DNA from 2 places in the Turicibacter sp. St.80E1 genome. Region 2 is predicted to be linked to the other one. Evidence: a T-box and tRNA genes for the amino acid it is inferred to sense, from the RefSeq annotation. Region 2 holds a T-box; the other holds one or more tRNA genes.
What was found. A T-box is a leader RNA that pairs with one kind of tRNA and senses whether it is charged. The one in region 2 lies ahead of ileS (isoleucine--tRNA ligase), so its partner is inferred to be a tRNA-Ile.

Region 1 (7,191 bases), 710 kb from region 2:
ATGACCTGGGCTACACACGTGCTACAATGGTTGGTACAAAGAGAAGCGAAGCGGTGACGTGGAGCAAACCTCATAAAGCCAATCTCAGTTCGGATTGTAGGCTGCAACTCGCCTACATGAAGTTGGAATCGCTAGTAATCGCGAATCAGAATGTCGCGGTGAATACGTTCCCGGGTCTTGTACACACCGCCCGTCACACCACGAGAGTTTACAACACCCGAAGTCAGTGGCCTAACCGCAAGGAGGGAGCTGCCTAAGGTGGGGTAGATGATTGGGGTGAAGTCGTAACAAGGTATCCCTACCGGAAGGTGGGGATGGATCACCTCCTTTCTATGGAGAAAGAGACGTTCTGTTTAGTTTTGGGAGAATTTCGATTTTCCTAGAATTGATCTTTGAAAACTAGATATCTTCTGAAGAAGAAAAGTTAAGTAATAAAGGGCGCACGGAGGATGCCTAGGCACTAGGAGTCGAAGAAGGACGCGACAAACGGCGAAACGCCTCGGGGAGCTGTAAGTAAGCAAAGAGCCGGGGATATCCGAATGGGGAAACCCGCTAGTGGTCATACGCTAGCACCGTATGGTGAATCAATAGCCATAGAGGAGACAGACCCAGGGAACTGAAACATCTAAGTACCTGGAGGAAAAGAAAGAAACATCGATTCCCCAAGTAGCGGCGAGCGAACAGGGAGGAGCCCAAACCGGAGTAATCCGGGGTAGAAGGACCTTCAGAAATGACTGAACATGATAGCCGAATGGTCTGGGAAGGCCAACCGGAGGGGGTGAGAGTCCCGTAGGTGAAATTGTGTGAAGCAGGGAAGGGATCCTGAGTACGGCGGGACACGAGAAATCCCGTCGGAAGCAACGAGGACCATCTCGTAAGGCTAAATACTACCTAGTGACCGATAGTGAACCAGTACCGTGAGGGAAAGGTGAAAAGAACCCCGGAAGGGGAGTGAAAGAGAACCTGAAACCGTGTGCCTACAACTAGTCAGAGCCCGTTAAAGGGTGATGGCGTGCCTTTTGTAGAATGAACCGGCGAGTTACGATATCGTGCAAGGTTAAGTTGAAGAGACGGAGCCGAAGCGAAAGCGAGTCTGAATAGGGCGAGGAGTACGATGTTGTAGACCCGAAACCGTGTGAGCTAGCCATGAGCAGGCTGAAGGTCAGGTAACACTGACTGGAGGGCCGAACCAGGGCACGTTGAAAAGTGCTTGGATGACTTGTGGCTAGGGGTGAAATTCCAATCGAACACGGATATAGCTGGTTCTCTCCGAAATAGCTTTAGGGCTAGCCTCGATAAGAGTCTACTGGAGGTAGAGCACTGAATGGGTGATGGCCCCACCTCGGGGTACTGATCTCAATCAAACTCCGAATGCCAGATAGATATGATCGGGAGTCAGACTGTGGGTGATAAGGTCCATGGTCAAAAGGGAAAGAGCCCAGACCGCCAGCTAAGGCCCCCAAGTGTCCGTTAAGTGGAAAAGGATGTGGAGATGCACAGACAACTAGGAGGTTGGCTTAGAAGCAGCCATCCTTTAAAGAGTGCGTAATAGCTCACTAGTCGAGTGACTCTGCGCCGAAAATGTACCGGGGCTAAACGGACCGCCGAAGCTGCGGATTGACACGAAGTGTCAGTGGTAGGAGAGCGTTCTAACAGCGGAGAAGCAGTACCGGAAGGAGCTGTGGAGCGGTTAGAAGTGAGAATGCCGGTGTGAGTAGCGAAAGATAGGTGAGAATCCTATCCATCGAAAGCCTAAGGTTTCCAGGGGAAGGCTCGTCCGCCCTGGGTAAGTCGGGACCTAAGGTGAGGCCGAAAGGCGTAGCCGATGGACAACAGGTAGAGATTCCTGTACCACTTAATAAACTGAAGGAGTGACGGAGAAGGCTAAGTTGAGCGTGTGAATGGATTCACGTGTAAGCAGTGAGGTGGTCATGTAGGCAAATCCGCATGGCGAAACATTGAGCTGTGATGCCGAAAGCCCGCAAGGGTGAAGTCAGCTGATGTCACGCTTCCAAGAAAAGCTTCTAGGGATAATTTATTAGGTGCCCGTACCGATAACCGACACAGGTAGGCGAGGAGAGAATCCTAAGATGAGCGAGAGAACTCTTGTTAAGGAACTCGGCAAAATGACCCCGTAACTTCGGGAGAAGGGGTGCTTGTGAAAGCAAGCCGCAGTGAAAAGGCCCAGGCGACTGTTTATCAAAAACACAGGTCTCTGCTAAACCGCAAGGTGATGTATAGGGGCTGACGCCTGCCCGGTGCTGGAAGGTTAAGAGGAGAGGTTAGCGCAAGCGAAGCTTTGAATTGAAGCCCCAGTAAACGGCGGCCGTAACTATAACGGTCCTAAGGTAGCGAAATTCCTTGTCGGGTAAGTTCCGACCCGCACGAAAGGCGTAACGATCTGGGCGCTGTCTCAACAAGAGACTCGGTGAAATCATAGTACCTGTGAAGATGCAGGTTACCCGCGACAGGACGGAAAGACCCCGTGGAGCTTTACTGTAGCTTGATATTGAGCACTGGTGACACATGTACAGGATAGGTAGGAGACGAAGAGACCAGGACGCCAGTCTTGGAGGAGTCGCTGTTGGGATACTACCCTTGTGTTACTGGGGTTCTAACCCGTGGCCATGAGCTGGTCAGGGGACAGTGTCAGGTGGGCAGTTTGACTGGGGCGGTCGCCTCCCAAAGAGTAACGGAGGCGCCCAAAGGTTCCCTCAGAATGGTTGGAAATCATTCGAAGAGTGTAAAGGCAGAAGGGAGCTTGACTGCGAGACCTACAAGTCGAGCAGGGACGAAAGTCGGGCTTAGTGATCCGGCGGTACCGAATGGAAGGGCCGTCGCTCAACGGATAAAAGCTACCCCGGGGATAACAGGCTGATCTCCCCCAAGAGTTCACATCGACGGGGAGGTTTGGCACCTCGATGTCGGCTCATCGCATCCTGGGGCTGTAGTCGGTCCCAAGGGTTGGGCTGTTCGCCCATTAAAGCGGTACGCGAGCTGGGTTCAGAACGTCGTGAGACAGTTCGGTCCCTATCCGTCGTGGGCGTAGGAAATTTGAGAGGAGCTGTCCTTAGTACGAGAGGACCGGGATGGACACACCGCTGGTGTACCAGTTGTTCTGCCAGGAGCATAGCTGGGTAGCTACGTGTGGAAGGGATAAACGCTGAAAGCATCTAAGCGTGAAGCCCCCCTCAAGATGAGATTTCCCATTCGAAAGAAGTAAGATCCCTTGAAGACGACGAGGTAGATAGGTCAGGAGTGGAAGTTTGGTGACAGATGAAGCGGACTGATACTAATCGATCGAGGACTTAACTAAATAGGAAAGGCAAAAACGAGCGGTTATCACAGGCAGAAAGTGAAAAGAACTGAGGAATCACGAAGGTGATGAACAGTTATTGAACTTTACCACTGTGATGCGAGAGTTGCCGGACAAGAGGAAGTAAGCAGAAGATATCTAGTTTTGTGAGATTGATAAGATCTGACAGAAGGTCTAGTGATAAGGGCAAGGAGGGCACACCTGTTCCCATACCGAACACAGAAGTTAAGCTCCTTAGCGCCGAGGGTAGTACGCAAGTGCGAGAGTAGGACGTCGCTAGGCCATAAATAAAAAGCCTCAATAGCTCAGTTGGTTAGAGCACTTGACTGTTAATCAAGGGGTCCTAGGTTCGAGTCCTAGTTGGGGCGCCATTAAAAAATGGCCCGTTGGTGAAGCGGTTTAACACCCATGCCTTTCACGCATGCATACACGGGTTCGAATCCCGTACGGGTCACCATTAAAGATAAAAGCGGAGGATTAGCTCAGCTGGGAGAGCATCTGCCTTACAAGCAGAGGGTCGGCGGTTCGAGTCCGTCATCCTCCACCATAAATAGCCGGAATAGCTCAATTGGTAGAGCAACTGACTTGTAATCAGTAGGTTGCGGGTTCAAGTCCTGCTTCCGGCACCATATAACAAAAGAATACGGTGGGGTAGCGAAGTGGCTAAACGCGGCGGACTGTAAATCCGCTCTCTGAGAGTTCGGCGGTTCGAATCCGTCCCCCACCACCACTTAAGAATGGGCTATAGCCAAGCGGTAAGGCAACGGACTTTGACTCCGTCATGCGCTGGTTCGAATCCAGCTAGCCCAGCCAATGATGTCCTGCTAGCTCAGTTGGTAGAGCATCTGACTTTTAATCAGAGGGTCAGAGGTTCGAGTCCTCTGCAGGACACCATTTTGAAAAAGGCGCGTGCCTGAAATAACGATATGCCTGGGTGGCGGAACTGGTAGACGCACAGGACTTAAAATCCTGCGGGTGGTGACACCCGTGCCGGTTCGATTCCGGCCCTAGGCACCAACTAAATAGCGCCCATAGCTCAATTGGATAGAGCGTTTGACTACGGATCAAAAGGTTAGGGGTTCGACTCCTCTTGGGCGCGCCATAAAAAACGGGAAGTGGCTCAGCTTGGTAGAGCACCTGGTTTGGGACCAGGGGGTCGCAGGTTCGAATCCTGTCTTCCCGACCATTAAAAAAGAAAAAGAGAATGGGGACTTAGCTCAGCTGGGAGAGCGCCTGCCTTGCACGCAGGAGGTCAGGGGTTCGATCCCCCTAGTCTCCACCAATTAAATAAGTATCATGTTAGTATCATGGCGGAGTAGCTCAACTGGCTAGAGCGTACGGTTCATACCCGTGAGGTTGGGGGTTCGAGTCCCTCCTCCGCTACCAAAAATAGGACCGGACCCTTAGCTCAGTTGGTTAGAGCTATCGGCTCATAACCGATCGGTCGTAGGTTCGAGTCCTACAGGGTCCACCACTTTTCATACATTATTCGGAGGAATACCCAAGTCCGGCTGAAGGGATCGGTCTTGAAAACCGACAGGGCGTGAAAGCGTCGCGGGGGTTCGAATCCCTCTTCCTCCGCCATATTAAAATAAATAAACATCGCGGGGTGGAGCAGTTGGTAGCTCGTCGGGCTCATAACCCGAAGGTCGCAGGTTCAAGTCCTGTCCCCGCAACCAAAAGGTCCAGTGGTGTAGCGGTTAACATGCCTGCCTGTCACGCAGGAGATCGCGGGTTCGATTCCCGTCTGGACCGCCATTTAAATAATAAATAAAAGGCTTGGTAGCTCAGTCGGTAGAGCAAAGGACTGAAAATCCTTGTGTCGGCGGTTCGATTCCGTCCCAAGCCACCATGATGGAGGATTAGCTCAGCTGGGAGAGCATCTGCCTTACAAGCAGAGGGTCGGCGGTTCGAGCCCGTCATCCTCCACCATAAAAGTCCTGCTAGCTCAGTTGGTAGAGCATCTGACTTTTAATCAGAGGGTCAGAGGTTCGAGTCCTCTGCAGGACACCATTCATAATGCGGGTGTGGCGGAATTGGCAGACGCGCTAGATTTAGGCTCTAGTACCTTTGGTGTGCAGGTTCAACTCCTGTCACCCGCACCATTATAGTAAAATAAGGTAATCTTTATTATAGTATTATCTTTTTTTATTTTAGAGAATAAATACCATTGCATATAAAAGAAACTGGTTATAAACCAGTTTTTTTTAGGCTCTTTGTCAAATCGTGTGGGTGAATAAAATCTATACATGTAATCAAGAGGAATTAGGCCATTCTTTAGACGGCTTGGTTCCTCTTCTTTTTTTGTTCAAAAGTGTATTTATGAATAATCAAAATTCTTGCTTTGAAATGGTAGAAACTACGGTATCCGAAGGCAATACGTTTAATGACTTTAATGTTATTGTTAATTCCTTCGAGTACTCCATTGGTATAAGGAGTTTCGATAGTATTTTTGACATAATCTTGATAATGAGTGAGTGTTTTTAAAGCTGTTTTCATTTCGTGTGAAAGCAGGTCAGAGGGGTGTTGAATGGCATGATGAAATATTTCAAGGTTACGAAGTTTAATAGCCTGTTGGACAGTTTGGTAGAAATCATAAGTCTCCTTTAGTTCAGGGTCTAGGGCTAATAAAAAGTCAATAATTTCTTGTTGAGAGATCATCTTTTTGAAGCAGTTGGAATAGAAGTAATGAGTGGCATTAAGATCTTCTTGGGCTTTTAAGAGAAGTCGCCAATAATGTTTGAATTTATTATAAAACTCTTTATTTTGATTCATGAAACGAATGCGTGTTTTATTAAGAGCACGAGAGACTAGTTGAACGATATGAAATTTATCTAAAACAATCTTAGCCTTAGGGAATACCTCTTTAATGAGTGTCATATAAGGGGCGTACATGTCAATGACGACGTGGGTTACACCTTCACGAGCTGCTTTAGAAAATCGCATAAAATAAGTCCTTAGTGTACTTAAGCGACGGTCTTCAACGATATCAATTAGCTTTCCATTGGACGCATCACAAAAAATGAAGGACATTGCTCCCTCGGCCGATTTAACCGACTTAAACTCGTCAAAACAAAGAACTTTTGGGAGAGAATTAAAGGGAAGCGGCTGTTCTTCATAGGAAGAATGAATGACGCGGTTAACGGTTGAATGAGAAACGTTAAGCTCACGTGCAATATCTGTTTCGGATTTCTTATGACTAGCTTCTAAAAAGATGGCTTGTTTTACGGGAGTGGAAATAAAACAATTAGGGTTAACAAGAGATGTTTCTAGGGTAAATGTTCGGTCACAATGACGGCATTTATAACGTTGTTTTTTTAAGTCTAGATAAGCATCAAATCCGGAAATTTTGACTAGCTTAATACGTGAAGTTTTGAAGCCGTGTTTAATGATATTTGAGTCAAAAGAATGACCACAGTGGTAGCAATGAGTCGGTTGAAAAGAAAGAGTCCCTAAAATAAGTTTAGAACGAACATTCTTAATCTGAGTTTCCTGGATACAATTTTCTGAAAAAGTAATATTTTTATCTTTTAAATCAAGTAAAGTTGAGATACAATTAGTATGAGACATAAAACCAATCCTTTCGTGTTGTTTTAGCCGATTACATTGTATAGGATTTTGGGGACTATGTCTCTTTTTTTTGTCTCAATATTTATGGCAATCAAAAAGGTGTGAGTAATCCCACCCACACCAAAAATTATAGAACCTAAAAAAGATAAGTTTTTAAAACACTCAATAAAAGTTAGATTATTGTAAAAGTCTTTTCTAATCCTATACCAGTGTATAACCCAAAAGATCAGAATTGATTTATATCGTCTAGGGGGTCAGGATTATATGAAGATACAGTTCTGTTTCGGAATAATGTCTTTGATTAA
Region 2 (7,191 bases):
TGTAGTGCAACAGGAGGGACCATCATGTCCAAACATAAAGTTGATATTGTCGGAGTCGATACATCAAAGTTAGAAGTACTAACAAATGCAGAAATGATTGAATTATTTAAAAAGTTTCAAAGTGGTGATATGGATGCTCGTGAAGCCCTCATTAAGGGGAATTTACGACTCGTATTAAGTATTATAAAAAAATTTAATCATAGGGGAGAAAATTTAGACGATTTATTTCAAGTTGGTTGTCTAGGTTTAATGAAAGCTATTGATCACTTTGATTTATCTCATGAAGTTAAATTTTCTACTTATGCTGTGCCTATGATTATTGGTGAGATTCGACGTTATTTACGTGATAATAATTCTTTACGCGTCTCTCGTTCATTACGTGATACTGCATATAAAGTGTTACAGATGAAAGATCAATTGTCGATTGAATTGCAACGTGACCCAACGAATGAGGAAATCGCTAAGGCAATCGGTGTGGAACCCATTGACGTTGTGTTATCAGTAGAGGCTATTTCAGATCCGGTTTCTATTTTCTCCCCTATTTATAATGACGGAGGAGATACCATCCATTTAATTGATCAAATTAAAGATGATAGTATTACGGATGAAAAATGGAGTGCTAAGTTAATGTTAGAAGAAGGGTTTAAGCGATTAGGTCGTCGTGAGAAACGGATTATTCATGATCGATACTTTATGGGAAAAACACAAATGGAAATTGCCGCCGAAATTGGAATTTCTCAGGCCCAGGTGTCAAGATTAGAAAAGAATGCGTTACATATCATGGAAGAAATGATGAAAAGTTAATTTAACTTTTGTTGTTGCTTCATTCAAAAAAAGTGTGTAAAGGGAATAGCCCTTAGCACACTTTTTTTGATGAAAATCACGTGGTTATTATTTATAGGCTTTCATCAGAGTAGATAAATAGGGATAGCTTACATATTTCTGAAAAGAAGGACATAAAATGAATTACATGGATATAAAGGTGGGGGAAATGATGAAAGATTCAATTATGACTTTAAGTGATATTGAAGAGAAGGATGTCATTAATGTGGTGACAGGTGAGCGAATTGGTTTTGTATCTAGCTTAAGAATTGATACGAACTCTGGACAAATTATCGCAATTACAGTTCAACCGTCAATGAAATTTGTTAGTTTTTTTTCTAAAGATGAGGCATCAGTTGTCGTTCCGTGGAATCAAATTTTAAAAATTGGAGAGGATGTTATTATCGTTAATGTGGCTCAACAATTGAACGAATTTTAGTGAAAAGTAAATCTGCAACGGAATAAAAAAGGAAAGGGCCGTGTTGTCCTTTCCTTTTTAAGTTTACAGAAGGGTGTCGAAGTGGGTAATCAAATAATATCCGCAAAGGAGAAGAAAAAAATTTTCCATTCCCTATGAATTATGGTATAATTTATAGTATCATGCAGTAATATTATGAATTGATAGGTGGATAGTATGAATATTTCTAAAAATGTCGACAAGGTGCGACGAAATATTGAATTGGTTGCTGCTGATGGACGAAATGTAAATATTGTTGCAGCAACAAAGTATGTGGGTGTGCAACAAATTAAGGACCTTTTTGCTTGTGGAATTACAATGATGGGGGAAAATCGTGTAGATGCGCTGCTTGAGAAAAAATCACAGATATCTTTACCAATAGAGTGGCATTTTATTGGAACCCTACAATCACGTAAAGTAAAAGAGGTTATTAACGAAATTTCTTGTCTCCATTCGCTCGACCGTTTATCGTTGGCAAAGGAAATACAAAAATACCGTCGGGAACCATTACCTTGCTTTATTCAAGTCAACGTTAGTAAAGAGGAGAGTAAGCATGGAATTGATGTGGATGAGGTAATTTCATTTTTAGAGGCGTTAAAATCGTACCCAATGATAAAAGTTGTTGGATTAATGACCATGGCGCCGAATACCGATGATCCAACTGTGATACGTCGCTGCTTTAAAGGTTTGAAGCAATTACAGGAAAAGATTGCAACGTTAAACCAAGGGGGAGTAACTTGCGATCGCTTATCGATGGGAATGAGTCAAGATTATATGATTGCCATTGAGGAAGGGGCAACGCATATAAGACTCGGATCCATTTTATTTCAAGACTAGTATATTTCAGACACAAACACAAATAATTATAGGAGGAGAAGAAGATGAGTTTTAAAGATAAGCTTAAAACAATGATGGGAATAGACGAAGAGGAATATGAAATGGATGATTTTGAAGAGGAGTTTGAAGAGCCAGAAGTTATTAAGCCGGCACCGCTGCCTAAACCTGATTTAACGGTTGTTTCAAACGCCACTCATACATCAACGAGTAAAGGAAAGAGTGTTGTGACGCCAATGAATAATGAATTAAATCGATTAAAATTTGATAGTAATTTAAATAAAGTAATTATTCGCGAACCAAATGAGTATTCTGATGCTCAGGATATTGCGGATTGTTTAAAAGAAAACTATCCAGTTTTTATTAACCTTCAACGTTTAGAAAAATCTCAAGCGAAGCGTGTGGTTGATTTCTTAAGTGGAACAATTTATGCGATTGATGGAGATATCAAACGTGTGGGAACAAATTTATTTTTATGTACACCAAAGAGTGTAGAAACTGAGGGTCAAGTAACAATGAACGAGCCTCATCAAGAAATAGAGGAGTAATAGATATGACATACATCATATTACTATTTAGATCAGTTTTAGGGATTTATCAATTTTTAATGTTGATCTATATTTTTATGAGTTGGATTCCAGAAACTCGCTCGACACAGATTGGACGTGCAATAGGTGCAGTTGTCGAACCGTATTTATCAATTTTTAGAAAAATTATTCCACCGCTGGGAATGTTTGATTTTTCACCGATTGTCGCATTTATCGTATTGGAGTTTGCGATGCAAGGTCTAATAAATATTTTACTATGAATTTAGCTCATTTTAAAAAAGAGGAGCACGGTTTTATAGTAAGGATGGAAGATTTAATCCACCAAGTCTATGAAGGCTATCAACTAAAGACAACGAAATTTTTAACGCCTCGAGAACAGGAAATTGTTCAGATGCTAGTAAATGAGTTTTCTGATGTTGAGGTTCAATGGATTGGTGGATTTAAAAATGCAGAAAGAAAGCGGGCTATATTGATTCCAACTTATCTAAACGACCAAGATTTTAGTTATACAGTCATAGGGTATGAAGTGAGATACGCCCATAAAATGGTGGATCTGAGACACCCTCAAGTATTGGGGACAATCATGTCCTTAGGAATTGAAAGACAGATTATCGGTGATATTTTAATATTAGCAGATAAGAGAATCTTCCTAGCCGTATGTGAGGAGATGGCACCTTTTATTGAGCAAGCCTTAGTCAAGGTTGGAAGACACTCGATTAGTCTGGTGAAGAAAAAAATAAATGAATTAGAGCGTATTGAAACCTATGAAAGACGTGAAATAATCGTTTCATCAATGAGGTTAGACGTTATTGTCTGTGCGTTAACGAAGGAGTCACGTTCGTTTACGTCCGAATCAATCAAGCAAGGCAATATTCAACATAACTTTAAGGTCGAGCAAAATCATTCTAAGGAATGTCACATTGGAGATATGATTTCAATTAAACGTTATGGACGCTATAAACTATTGGAAATTAAATCGCAAACTAAAAGTGGACGAAAAATTGTTATCGTAGGAAAAGTAGTGTAGTTAGGGGGAAAGACATGACACCGGCAGAAATGTTAAAAGTTCAGATGAAAAAATCGTGGGAGAAGTTCTCAGATGAAGAACTTTATCGTGTCTTTTGTTTATTAATTGAACAAATTGAATCGCTAGAGAATCAAAATAAATCTTTAAAAAAAGAAGTTCAACTCATGCAACAGGCTTCTCAATCGCACTTAAAAAATGAATTAGAACAAATTGAAACATTAAAGAACCACGCGAAGCGAGATGCACTTAAAATTATTCAAGAAACAGAAAAAATCTCTAAGGTAATGATTGAACAGGCGATGGAAGATGTAGAAAGAATAATTGATGAAACAGCAATTTTTGAACAACAACAATTGCAAATTAAAGATGAACTGATTGATTTTTTAAATACAAAAGTGGATGACATTCGAAATTGTTTTAGAAAAAACTAAAAATATGTTGATTTTTATATCGTTTTTATTTAAAATGATATACAAATATAGTAAATATGAGCGATGAGTGGGCCATGCTATAATATCAACTTTTTTTCAGCGAGTCGATGACGGTGAAAGATCGGCAAAAAGGATAATATAGAATCATCCAGGAGCTTTCATGTGAATAAAAAGCATGACGTTATCCATGCGATAAATGGTAAGAGGCAGTAAAACTTTTATTTTTTTACTGTGAATTAAGGTGGTACCACGAAACTTTTCGTCCTTAGGTGATGAAAAGTTTTTTTTATTCTCATGAAACTATATAAAAAGATAAAAAGGGGTAATTGTACGATGGAATTAAAAGAAACGTTATTAATGCCTAAAACAGATTTCCCAATGCGTGGGAATCTTCCTAAACGAGAACCACAAATTGAACAAAAGTGGTATGATGAAAAGATTTATCAACGTGTATTAGATAAAAATAAAGATAAAACACCGTTTGTTTTACACGATGGGCCTCCATATGCAAATGGAAATATTCACATGGGTCATGCGATGAATAAAATATTAAAAGATTTTATTATTCGTTATAAAAATATGAATGGTTTTTATTCTCCTTATATTCCGGGTTGGGATACACATGGATTACCTATTGAGCAGGCGTTAACAAATAATAAAAAAATTAATCGTAAAGAAAAAACAGTAGCAGAATTCCGTGAATTATGCCAACAATATGCCTTAGAACAAGTAGAAGGACAAAAAACACAATTTAAACGTCTAGGTGTATTAGGTGACTGGGACAATCCTTATATTACATTACAAAAGGAGTTTGAAGCTGAGCAAATTAAAGTGTTTGGTAAAATGGTGAAAGATGGTTTGATTTATAAGGGATTAAAGCCTATCTATTGGTCACCGTCATCGGAAACAGCACTAGCAGAGGCAGAAATTGAATACCATGATAAGAAATCACCATCTATTTATGTTGCCTTTAAGGTGGTGGATGGAAAAGATATTCTGTCAGGTGATGAAGAGTTTGTCATTTGGACAACAACACCTTGGACGATTCCAGGAAATCTAGCGATCTGTGTCAATGCAGATTTAGAGTATGCGACAGTAGCTGTTTCAGGACGTAAGTTTATTGTTGCTAAAGAGCTTGTTAAATCTTTAGCTGAAGAATTTAATTGGGATAATTATGAGATTGTTGCAACACATAAAGGGTCAGACTTTGAATATATGACCGCAAAACACCCAATTTTTGATCGTGAATCATTGTTAATCTTAGGGGATCATGTCACACTAGAAGCTGGGACAGGTCTTGTTCATACGGCTCCAGGACACGGGGAAGACGATTTTAACGTAGGACGTAAATATAATTTAGAAGTTTTATGTCCAGTTGATCATCGCGGCTATATGACAAAAGAAGCATTGGAATTCGAAGGATTATACTATGAAGATGCGAATAAAGCTGTAGGACAAAAGCTAGAGGAAAATGGTGCGTTACTTGGATTAAAGTTTATTACTCACTCTTACCCACATGATTGGCGTACAAAAAAACCTATTATCTTCCGTGCAACGGAACAATGGTTTGCTTCAATCGAAGCATTAAAGCCTCAAATGATGGAACAAATTAAGGAAGTAAAATGGTTACCATCATGGGGAGAAGTGCGATTAGGAAATATGATTAAGGATCGTGCAGATTGGTGTATTTCACGACAACGTGTTTGGGGAGTTCCAATTCCTGTTTTTTATGCGGAAAATGGTGAGGCTATTTTAGATGAGGCTGTGATTAACCACGTGGCTAACTTATTCCGTGAAAAAGGTTCAAATATCTGGTTTGAGTTAGAGGCTGAAGCTTTATTACCGGAAGGATTTACTCACCCTGGAAGCCCAAATGGAAAATTCAGAAAAGAAATGGATATCATGGATGTGTGGTTTGACTCAGGATCATCTCACCACGGCGTTTTAGTAGAGCGTGGCTTACCATATCCAGCTGATTTATATTTAGAAGGTTCAGATCAGTATCGAGGATGGTTTAACTCTTCTCTTTCAACGGGAGTTGCAATGACAGGAAAAGCACCGTATAAAACTGTTGTGAGTCATGGATTCGTACTTGATGGACAAGGACGCAAAATGTCTAAATCGATTGGAAACACAGTGGATCCATTAAAATTAATTAACACGTATGGAGCAGATATTGTAAGATTGTGGGTAGCCTCAGTTGATTATCAGGCAGATGTACGTATTTCTGAAGATTTAATAAAACAAGTTTCTGAAAGCTATCGTAAAATGCGTAATACATTTAGATTCTTATTAGGAAACTTAAATGATTTTAATCCTGAAACAGATTTATTAGATTATGACTCTTTAAACGAAGTGGATCAATTTATGATGATTCGTTTAAATGAATTAACAGCTGAATTAAAGGCAGCATACGAGGAATATCGTTTTGATGATGTCTTTAAATCAATTAACAACTATATTTCAAATGATTTAAGCGCCTTTTATTTAGATTTTACAAAGGATATTTTATACATTGATGCAAAAGATAGCCACGCACGACGTTCAATTCAGTCGGTATTATACCATCATGTTTGCGATTTAGTACGATTACTTGCACCAGTTATTCCTCATACGGCGGATGAAGTTTATTCATATATTCCAGGAAGCACTGAGGTATCTGTGTACTTAACAGATATGCCGGAGGTTAAATTGTATGAAAATGCGGATGAGGTATCGGCAAAATGGAACCAATTATTAGCCTTACGCCATGACGTATTAAAAGCATTAGAAATTGCGCGTAATGAAAAGGTTATTGGTAAATCATTAAATGCATCATTGCATTTATATCCAGACGCATCGAAGAAAGCATTATTAGAATCATTAAACGCTGATTTAAAACAAATTTTCATTGTGTCTGACTTAGTCATCGAAGAAGGTCAGGCGCCAGATCAAGCGTTACAATTTGATGGATTATCGGTTATCGTCGAAGCAGCAGAAGGGCATACATGTGCACGTTGTTGGTTAATTGTAGATGATATCGATGAAGCGGGAATTTGTAACCGTTGTTCAGAAGTCGTTAATGGATAATTC

Region 1: it has a tRNA-Ile gene. The T-box ahead of ileS (isoleucine--tRNA ligase) is inferred to sense a tRNA for this amino acid. The anticodon was not compared.

The regions. Positions count from the first base shown of each region.
Region 1 covers NZ_AP039386.1:306,943-314,133, forward strand. The annotation lists rRNA gene AC6I0I_RS01415 (16S ribosomal RNA) at 1-330, shown strand, start outside; rRNA gene AC6I0I_RS01420 (23S ribosomal RNA) at 423-3,316, shown strand; rRNA gene rrf (5S ribosomal RNA) at 3,490-3,598, shown strand; tRNA gene AC6I0I_RS01430 (tRNA-Asn) at 3,611-3,687, shown strand; tRNA gene AC6I0I_RS01435 (tRNA-Glu) at 3,697-3,773, shown strand; tRNA gene AC6I0I_RS01440 (tRNA-Val) at 3,788-3,863, shown strand; tRNA gene AC6I0I_RS01445 (tRNA-Thr) at 3,870-3,945, shown strand; tRNA gene AC6I0I_RS01450 (tRNA-Tyr) at 3,962-4,046, shown strand; tRNA gene AC6I0I_RS01455 (tRNA-Gln) at 4,055-4,129, shown strand; tRNA gene AC6I0I_RS01460 (tRNA-Lys) at 4,135-4,210, shown strand; tRNA gene AC6I0I_RS01465 (tRNA-Leu) at 4,245-4,333, shown strand; tRNA gene AC6I0I_RS01470 (tRNA-Arg) at 4,342-4,418, shown strand; tRNA gene AC6I0I_RS01475 (tRNA-Pro) at 4,426-4,502, shown strand; tRNA gene AC6I0I_RS01480 (tRNA-Ala) at 4,523-4,598, shown strand; tRNA gene AC6I0I_RS01485 (tRNA-Met) at 4,626-4,702, shown strand; tRNA gene AC6I0I_RS01490 (tRNA-Ile) at 4,714-4,790, shown strand; tRNA gene AC6I0I_RS01495 (tRNA-Ser) at 4,808-4,900, shown strand; tRNA gene AC6I0I_RS01500 (tRNA-Met) at 4,920-4,995, shown strand; tRNA gene AC6I0I_RS01505 (tRNA-Asp) at 4,999-5,074, shown strand; tRNA gene AC6I0I_RS01510 (tRNA-Phe) at 5,093-5,168, shown strand; tRNA gene AC6I0I_RS01515 (tRNA-Val) at 5,173-5,248, shown strand; tRNA gene AC6I0I_RS01520 (tRNA-Lys) at 5,254-5,329, shown strand; tRNA gene AC6I0I_RS01525 (tRNA-Leu) at 5,338-5,421, shown strand; gene AC6I0I_RS01530 (ISL3 family transposase) at 5,594-6,886, opposite strand.
Region 2 covers NZ_AP039386.1:1,013,853-1,021,043, forward strand. The annotation lists gene sigG (RNA polymerase sporulation sigma factor SigG) at 25-804, shown strand; gene AC6I0I_RS05000 (YlmC/YmxH family sporulation protein) at 995-1,261, shown strand; gene AC6I0I_RS05005 (YggS family pyridoxal phosphate-dependent enzyme) at 1,457-2,116, shown strand; gene AC6I0I_RS05010 (cell division protein SepF) at 2,161-2,661, shown strand; gene AC6I0I_RS05015 (YggT family protein) at 2,667-2,921, shown strand; gene AC6I0I_RS05020 (YlmH family RNA-binding protein) at 2,918-3,688, shown strand; gene AC6I0I_RS05025 (hypothetical protein) at 3,703-4,119, shown strand; T-box leader at 4,174-4,389, shown strand; gene ileS (isoleucine--tRNA ligase) at 4,453-7,188, shown strand.